One region of the Ferrovibrio sp. GW821-FHT12B10 genome, then DNA from elsewhere that is predicted to be linked to it. Evidence: predicted binding sites of a transcription regulator. Region 1 holds the regulator's gene; the other holds the start of a gene.
What was found. Region 1 encodes LexA, which represses DNA repair genes until DNA is damaged. Its sites were predicted from a motif close to ATGTTCTANTTTGGTTC; they were not measured.
Positions count from the first base shown of each region.

Region 2: the regulator LexA is predicted to act here: its motif matches at 2,384-2,400, upstream of AC1RRT_RS14380 (ImuA family protein).

Region 1 covers NZ_JBXAQT010000001.1:3,355,262-3,359,682, reverse strand. Annotated here, with positions in the region: gene AC1RRT_RS16755 (methyl-accepting chemotaxis protein) at 1-1,375, opposite strand, end outside; gene lexA (transcriptional repressor LexA) at 1,696-2,448, shown strand; gene AC1RRT_RS16745 (ComEC/Rec2 family competence protein) at 2,552-4,421, opposite strand, start outside.
Region 2 covers NZ_JBXAQT010000001.1:2,848,818-2,853,238, forward strand. Annotated here, with positions in the region: gene cysT (sulfate ABC transporter permease subunit CysT) at 1-817, shown strand, start outside; gene cysW (sulfate ABC transporter permease subunit CysW) at 819-1,664, shown strand; gene AC1RRT_RS14380 (ImuA family protein) at 1,670-2,356, opposite strand; gene putA (trifunctional transcriptional regulator/proline dehydrogenase/L-glutamate gamma-semialdehyde dehydrogenase) at 2,595-4,421, shown strand, end outside.

The DNA.
Region 1 (4,421 bases):
CGGTAGAAAGCAGTTCGTTCATGCCGGTGCCCAGGCGACGCATGACGCCCTGCAGGGCCTCGGCATCGATACGACGGCTCAGATCGCCAGCGGTCGCCGAGGACACGATCTGGCCGATCGCCTCTTCCAGCAGCTGCTCCTGCGCCTTGCGTTCGGCCTCGAAGGCCTCGCGGCCGGTCTCGACCTCGCGTTGCAGCCGCTCGTTTTCCTGGCCGTTGGTCTTCAGCACCTCGACGGCGCGCGCCATCTCGCCAATCTCGTCCGACCGCCCTGTTTCCTTCAGCTCGACCGACCAGTCGCGCTCAGCCAACCGGCGCGTCACTTCGGTCATGCGCACGATCGGCGCCGCGATCTGCGGCCCGGTGAACAGCAGGCCAATCAGCAACGCGCAGCCCAGGCCGATGGCGGTGATCACCACCAGCACGACCTGCGCCGTCGTCGCTTGGCCCTCGGCCGTGGCCGAGGCGGCATCGGCCGCCGCCGTGGCGGCCGCCACCAGTTCCTGCACCTTGGCGCTCAGCTGCGTCGCGGCGTCGCGCGACTGAGTCAGCGCCAGGCCCGCCGTATTCACGGTGCGGATTTCGCCGCGCCGGATCTGGAAGATGCTTTCCGAACCCTGGCCATAGCCCAGCAGCTTGGTCGTGGTGTTCTGGAGTTCGATCACATCGAAGCGCTTGCTGGCCCAGTCGAGTTCTTCGAGCGCACGGCTGTTCAGCTTGACGAATTCGGCAAACAGCTTGTCGAGCTCGGCATTATTCGGGGCCTGCGCGGCCACCGCCATCACGGCGACCAGCTGGTTCACCGCGTTACCGGCGGCGATCAGCGCATTGGCAGCATCGGCGGCTTCCGACTTCGCATTCGGCTGGCGCAGTTCATAGATCGCGCGGTCCAGCGCCGGCTGCATCAGCGCCTGGAAGGTGATGTTGTCCGCACTCATCCTGGATTGCACGTCTTCGCGCTGCTTGATGTAGCCCAGACGCGCATTCACCGAACGGTTGATCTGCGCCACCATGGTGTTGAGGACGTCGACCGAGCGGCCGATCTCGGTAATCCGCTCCGACTGGTCTTCCGGCGCGGCCGCCTTCACCGTCTCCACCGCCTGCTTCAGCTTTTCCTGCTTGGCCCTCAGCGAAGCCAATGCACTCTCCCGCTCGGCATCAGTATTCGCATTGGCCAGCACCGGCGCGCCGGCGGCCAGGTCGGCGCTGGTGCCCGACAACTCCAGCGCAGTGATCACGGCGGGCAGGTTGGTGCTGGTGATGCCCGCGTAACTGCTTTCGACGCGATTGAAGAACAGGCCGCCGATCGCGTTCGACAGCAAGGTCAACATGGCAAGTACGCCGATGGCGAGATTCAACTTCTGACGGATACCCATAACCCCTCCCCCGCAGACCCCGTTCTGGTGCCTGACTTTGCGGCCGTCTTCGGCCTTCTAGTTACAGACCATATTTCCCGTTGGGACCATCGCCGTAAAGGGTGAGAAAGAGCGGGTGCACTGCCTACGGATCACTCAACCTGTGGGAGGCCTTATTCGTTCCCACCCCTAGATGTAGGAGACAGCCTGTGGAAAAATACTTGACCCGAATACAGAACCTCATTAGAACATTTCGTGGGTTTCATGTTCGTTCTGGTCTGCCGCCGGCTGTCCCCACTGATCCGGCTGGTTGCCCGGGACCTTAATCGAGGAGGCTAACCATGCTGACCCGGAAACAGCACGACCTGCTGCTCTTTATTCACGACAAGCTGGAAAATTCCGGCGTATCCCCGTCCTTCGAGGAAATGAAGGAGGCCATGAAGCTGAAGTCCAAGTCCGGCATCCACCGTCTGGTGACCGGCCTGGAGGAACGCGGCTTCATCCGTCGCCTGGCCCACCGCGCCCGCGCCTTGGAAGTGCTGCGCCTGCCCGACTCGGCCGTGCCGGTCCGCGGCGGCGGCGTCGGCGCCACCGCGTCGGCCCGCAGCGCCGCCCCGCGCAACCGCCTGATGCCGCGCGCCATCGAAGGCGGCGCCGGCAACGGCCCGATGCCGGGCACGCCGGTCAACGTCAATCCCTACAACGCCCGCGACATCGTCACCCTGCCGCTCTATGGCCGGATCGCTGCCGGTACGCCGATCGAGGCGCTGCGCGATCTCAGCACGCAGATCGATGTGCCGATCGGCCTGCTGGGCAATGGCGAGCATTACGCGCTGGAAGTCGCCGGTGACTCGATGGTCGATGCCGGCATCATGGATGGCGACACCGTCATCATCCAGCGCAGCGACAATGCCGAAAACGGCACCGTGGTCGTCGCACTGGTCGACGATCAGGAAGTGACGCTGAAGCGCCTGCGCCGCAAGGGCAACTCGGTCGCGCTGGAAGCCGCCAACCCGGCCTACGAGACCCGCATCTTCGGCCCCGATCGGGTCAAGGTGCAGGGCCGCCTGGTCGGCCTGCTGCGCCGCTACTGAGGTTCAGCTCTTCAAATGCAAAACGGGGCGCTTCAGGCGCCCCGTTTTTATTGGCGAAGCCGCAGACGACGGATCGCAAGAGCGTCGTCATGACGACACCCTTTCACTCACCCCGCTCCGGCGCATGGCCCTTGGGCACCACCCAGGGCCGGCGGCCGCGTATCTGAGCCACCGTCTCAGCGCGGATGACCCGGCTTTCTTCATCCAGGAACAGGGCATGGGTGCCGCCGCGCCACAGGTCGTTGCGGTCGATCACGACTTTCGCGGCCGGGCAGCGGTAGCGGATCGGCATCTGGGTCGCGATCACCACATCGGCATGGCGGCAGTCTTCCGTGATCGCCTTGGGCTGACGCGGCAGAGCGACCAGAAAACCGGCATGGCGCCAGGAGCAGCCCTCGGGATCGCAACGCAAAGCCCCATCCGCACCGGATCGGCCCTCGGTGTCATTGCGCCGCAATGTTGGCCAGGGATAGAGCGGCGGTGCCCCCAGCCGTTCCCACCAGGTTTCGGCAGCAAAGCCGCGCGGCGGCGTTGATGTGAGGTAATAGCGGCTGTCTGCGGCGCGGGCCGCGATCAACCGGCCGTCACCGCTGACCAGCATGTCGGGCGGCGTGGTGGCCCAGGGCGACAGCGTGCCTATCATCAGCCCGAGAATGCCGAACCAGCGCCAGCGCTGCTGCCACAGGCAGAGCCACAACCCGCCGCAGGCGATCGCGGCCAGCCCCCAGAGCGGCATCGCCGGCACGACACCAACTGCATCGGGCCATCCGGCGACCCAGCGCGCCAGCAGGATCAGCAGATCGATGCACCAGACCATCGGCGTCAGCGCCAAGGCCTCGAGTCCGAACGGCATCAACAGGAAGGCCAGCACGATCAGCGGCATGATCAGGAAGTCGACCAGCGGCGCCGACAGCAGATTAGCGATCAGCGCGTAATCAGCCACGCGGTTGAAATGATAGGCGGCAAAGAAGGACGAGCCCAGACCGGCGACAAAACTCGCCGCCATGGTGCCGAGCAGCCAGAGCAGCGCGATCTGCACCGGACCGGCATTCTGTCGCCAGCGCGTCAGCTTCGGCGACAGGAATTCGAAGGCAGCCACCAGTGCTGTCACCGCTGCGAATGACATCTGGAACCCTGGGTCAAGCAGGCTGTCCGGCCAGAGCATCAGCAGCAGCAGTGCTGCCCAGGCAACAGCACGCAGTGTGATGGCGCGGCGGTCCAGCATGACGGCGATTAATGCCAGCGCGATCATCACCAGCGCGCGTAACGTGGGCAATGCCGCGCCCGATAGCAGGGTATAGGCGGCCGCACCCAGCAACGCCGCCACAGCCGCCCATTTCTTGATCTGATACTGCAACGCCAGCCGCGGACTGAGCGCCAGTATGGCACGCAGCAGGAAGAACAGCAGGCCGGCGACAAGTGTTAGATGCAAGCCCGAGATCGAGAGGATATGCGCAAGGCCGGAATCGCGGAACGCCGCATCGACATCGTCTGGGATCGGGCCGCGCACGCCGGTCATCAGCGCCGCGGCAATTGCGCCGCCCGCCCCTTCGGTCTGCGCTGCGATCCGCCGTGTCCAGTCCTGGCGTAGCGCACTCAGCGACAGCAACGCCGCATCGCGCCAGCCATCGGGCTCGGTCGCCGGCAGGGCTTCCGGCGTGCTGATCGCATAGCCGACCGCGCCGATCTGGCGGAACCAGGCATAACGCGCGAAGTCAAAGGCACCGGGCATGGCGGGTTCGGGCGGCGGCAGCAGCATGACGCGCAGGCGGATGCGGTCGCCCGGCCACAGCACGCCGCCATCGCGGTTGAGCGTGATGCGCACGCGCTGCGGCGTTTCCGGCTCACTCAAGCCGCCGAAGGCCAGATGATCCAGCAGCAGGCGATGGCCGGCATCGCGCGGCTCAACCTCCAGGATGCGGCCCTCCAGCCAGATGGCGCCGCTCATCCGCTGCAGCACCGGTGCTGCCACC
Region 2 (4,421 bases), 510 kb from region 1:
GCATGTGCTTCCCGGCTTCGGCATCACCATCGGCTGCACGCTGCTGTATCTGGCGGTGATCGTGCTGCTGCCGCTGGCCGCCCTCCTGCTCAAGTCGACCGAGATCGGTTTTGGCGGCTTTTGGCGTCTGATCACCAGCCCGCGCACCATGGCCTCGCTGGAGATCACCGTGGCGGCCGCCACGCTCGCCACGGTCTTCAATGCTTTCTACGGCCTGTTGATGGCCTGGATTCTGGTGCGTTATGATTTTCCCGGCAAACGCTTCATCGACGCGCTGATGGACCTGCCGTTCGCGCTGCCTACTGCCGTGGCCGGCATTGCGCTGACGGCGTTGTATTCCAAAAACGGCTGGTATGGCCAAGTGCTGGATGGCGCCGGCATTCAGGTCGTCTACACCATCACTGGTGTCGCCATCGCCATGGCCTTCACCAGCGCGCCCTTCGTGGTGCGCACGCTGCAGCCGGTGCTGGAGGATATCCAGCCCGATGTGGAAGAGGCTGCCTCCACGCTGGGTGCCTATCGCGGCACGATTTTCCGCAAGGTGATTTTTCCGGCGATCTTCCCGGCCTATCTCACCGGTTGCTCGCTGGCCTTTGCACGGTGCTTGGGCGAGTTCGGCGCCGTGATCTTCATCGCCGGAAACCTGCCGCTGAAGACCGAGATCGCCGCGCTGCTGATCTTCATCCGGCTCGAAGAGTTCGATTATCCGGCCGCCGCCGCCATTGCCGTGGTGCTGCTGGTTGCGGCCTTCGCCATTCTGCTGCTGACTAATGTCATCCAGACCTGGCAGACGCGCTACCGCCGGAAGGTGGTCTGACATGGTCGTCTCAGCCTATCAGCCGACCCAGAACGGACGCTGGCTACCGCGTCTGCTGATCGGCGCCGGCATGCTGCTGACCCTGCTGTTCATCCTGGTGCCGGTGGTCGTGATCTTCACCCAGGCCTTCTCCAAGGGGCTGGATACCTATATCGCCAATATCCTGCACCGTGAAACCTTGCAGGCGGTGCTGCTGACCGTGATCGTCACGGTGGCTGTCGTGCCGGTGAATATCCTGTTCGGCGTCGCTGCCGCCTGGGCGATCACCAAGTTCGAGTTCCGTGGCAAGAAGCTGCTGCTGACGGTGATCGAGATTCCCTTCTCGATCTCGCCGATCGTGGCCGGCGTGATCTACATTCTGCTCTATGGCGGACAGGGTCTGCTCGGCCCGCTGCTGGAGACCCTGGACCTGCGTATCATGTTCGCGTTGCCCGCGATTTTTCTGGTCACGCTGTTTGTCACCAGCCCTTTCGTGGCGCGCGAACTGATCCCGCTGATGCAGGCGCAGGGCACCGAGCAGGAAGAGGCGGCCGTGACGCTGGGCGCCAGCGGCTGGCAGACCTTCTGGCGCGTGACCCTGCCCAATATCCGCTGGGCGCTGCTTTACGGCACTGTGCTGTGCGCGGCGCGCGCCATCGGCGAGTTCGGTGCGGTTTCAGTGGTGTCGGGCAACGTGCGCGGCGAGACCAATACGCTGCCGCTGCAGGTCGAGCTGCTGTATCACGACTACAACGCGGCCGGCGCATTTGCTGCCGCCAGTACGCTGACGCTGATCGCCCTGATCGCGCTGGTGGTCAAGTCCGTGCTGGAGCGCCGGATACAGATCCGGCGCGGCATCGGTCACTGATTGGGTTATTCCGCCGCCGCGGCGAAGTCCTGCTGTGCCATGTCGGCCAGCATACGGAAGCTGTGGGTTTCCGGATTCCATTCCAGCAGCCACGAACCGCTGCGGCTATTGCCGCTGCGCTCCAGTGTGACCTGTAGCCAGGTGAGCTTGCCGTCGCTGCGCGCCGCATCAACGCGCCAGCGGGTGACGGCCGTTGCCGAGGGCTGGCGATCACGCCGCACCACGATGCCGACGCTGTTGCTGCGGGCGGCAGCCTGCTGCAGGCGCTGCATGTCGGCTTCATCCAGACTGTCGAACTCGCCGATCACGGCGCCGTAGCCCAGTTCGCGCAGGCTTTGGTCCATGGCCCAGAGGCGGTCGGCCGGACGATGCGTCCAGGCGATGGTGAGGCGGCGGTGATCCAGGCCCTGACGCGCCAGCGCCGGCGCCTTCAGCTGCTGGTCGGGCGTGATCCACAGCACCGGCTGCTGGCGCGGATTGCGGCTGGTGAGCGCCGCCAGGAAAACCGTGATGGCGCTGTAGTCGCCAGTCAGTTCATGCAGGCCGCCGCAGGCGAGGCCGTGACCCGGCAGGATGCGATCGATCTGCGTCACGCCGAACCGCATGTTGCCGCCCGGATTCAGGAAGGCGTTCTCGAAGGCCAGATGGGACAGGCGGTCACGCAGACGTTCAATGGTGGCAAGGCGGGTCATGTCGGGCCTCCGGATCAGAATGTTCTCATGTTCTAATCTTGATCCAGTTTGAGCGCAATATGTTCTTTTTAAATTCGCGAATTTTCTGAAATTCAGTACAAAAAACGAGAACATTTTATAAGAAAAAGCTGGAAAACCCAGTTTTTCGTTAAGGCGACCAATTGGGTTGCGCCTGAATGATTGACTTGGTTGCGCCTGGCGGGCAGCGTGGAAACGTATGTATTCAGGGAGAACGGCCGTGCCCGTGACGACCATTGGCGTGAAGATCGACGAAGACCTGCGGATGCGGTTGAAGCGCGCGGCCGATGGTATCGGGCGCTCGCCGCACTGGCTGATCAAGCAGGGCATTTTCTCCATCCTGGATCGGGTCGAGCGCGGCGATGCACTGGACGACCTGCTGGGCGGCGGCAAATCCACTATCGATCTGCTGGACGTGCCGGCCGATGCCGCGGCCCCGCCGTTTCTTGAATTCGCCCAGACGGTTCAGCCGCAGAGCGTGCTGCGTGCCAAGATCACGGCCGCCTATCGCCGGCCCGAGCCGGAATGCCTGCCGCTGCTGCTCGCCGAAGCCACGCTGCCCAAGCCGATGCTCGCTTCAGCGCAGCAGCTGGCACGTCGACTGGTGGAAACCCTGCGCGGCAAGAGTGAGGGCGGCGGCGTCGAAGCACTGATTCATGAGTATTCGCTGTCCAGCCAGGAAGGCGTGGCGCTGATGTGTCTGGCGGAAGCACTGCTGCGCATCCCTGACCGCGCCACCCGCGATGCGCTGATCCGCGACAAGATCGGCGTCGGTGACTGGGAAGCGCATCTGGGCCACAGCCCGTCGCTGTTCGTGAACGCCGCCACATGGGGGCTCCTGGTGACCGGACGGCTGGCGGCAACCAGCAGCGGCAAAGGCCTGTCGACGGCACTGACCAAGCTGATCGCCAAAGGCGGCGAGCCGCTGATCCGCAAAGGTGTCGATATCGCCATGCGCATGATGGGGGAGCAGTTCGTCACCGGTCAGACGATTGCCGAGGCGCTGGCCAACAGCCGAAAATTCGAGGCGCAGGGTTTCCGCTATTCCTACGACATGCTGGGTGAAGCGGCGGCCACGGCGGCCGATGCGCAACGGTATTACGCCGAATACGAACAGGCCATCCATGCCATCGGCCGGGCCGCGGCGCGCCGCGGCATCTATGAAGGGCCGGGTATCTCGGTGAAGCTGTCGGCGCTGCATCCACGCTATAACCGCGCCAACCTTGAGCGCGTGAAAGCCGAACTGCTGCCGCGCCTGAAGGCGCTGACCCTACTGGCACGGCATTACGACATCGGTCTCAATATCGACGCCGAAGAGGCCGACCGTCTGGAAATATCGCTCGATCTGCTGGAGGCGCTCTGCTTCGCCGCTGATCTTGCCGGCTGGAACGGCATCGGCTTTGTGGTGCAGGCCTACCAGAAACGCGCACCCTTCGTGATCGACTGGCTGATCGATCTGGGCCGGCGCAGTGGCCATCGCCTGATGGTGCGTCTGGTGAAGGGCGCCTACTGGGACAGCGAGATCAAACGTGCGCAGGTCGATGGCTTGGAAGGCTTCCCTGTCTATACGCGCAAGGTGCATACGGATGTGTCGTATCTGGCCTGCGCGCGCAAGCTTCTGGCGGTGCCGGACGCGATCTATCCGCAGTTCGCCACCCATAACGCCCAGACGCTGGCCACCATTCATGCGATGGCCGGTGCGAACTACTATGCCGGCCAGTACGAGTTTCAGTGCCTGCATGGCATGGGTGAGCCGCTGTATGAGGAGGTGGTCGGTCGCGAAAAGCTGAACCGGCCCTGCCGCATCTATGCTCCGGTTGGCACGCATGAGACGCTGTTGGCCTATCTGGTGCGGCGCCTGCTGGAGAACGGCGCGAACACCTCCTTTGTCAACCAGATCGCCAATGCCGAGATTGCCATCGATGACCTGATCGCCGATCCGGTCGATATGGCGAAGGCCATCGAGCCGCCGGGTTCGCCGCATCCAAAGATCGCGCTGCCGCGCGATATACTGGGTGCACGTCAGAACTCGGCCGGCATAGACCTG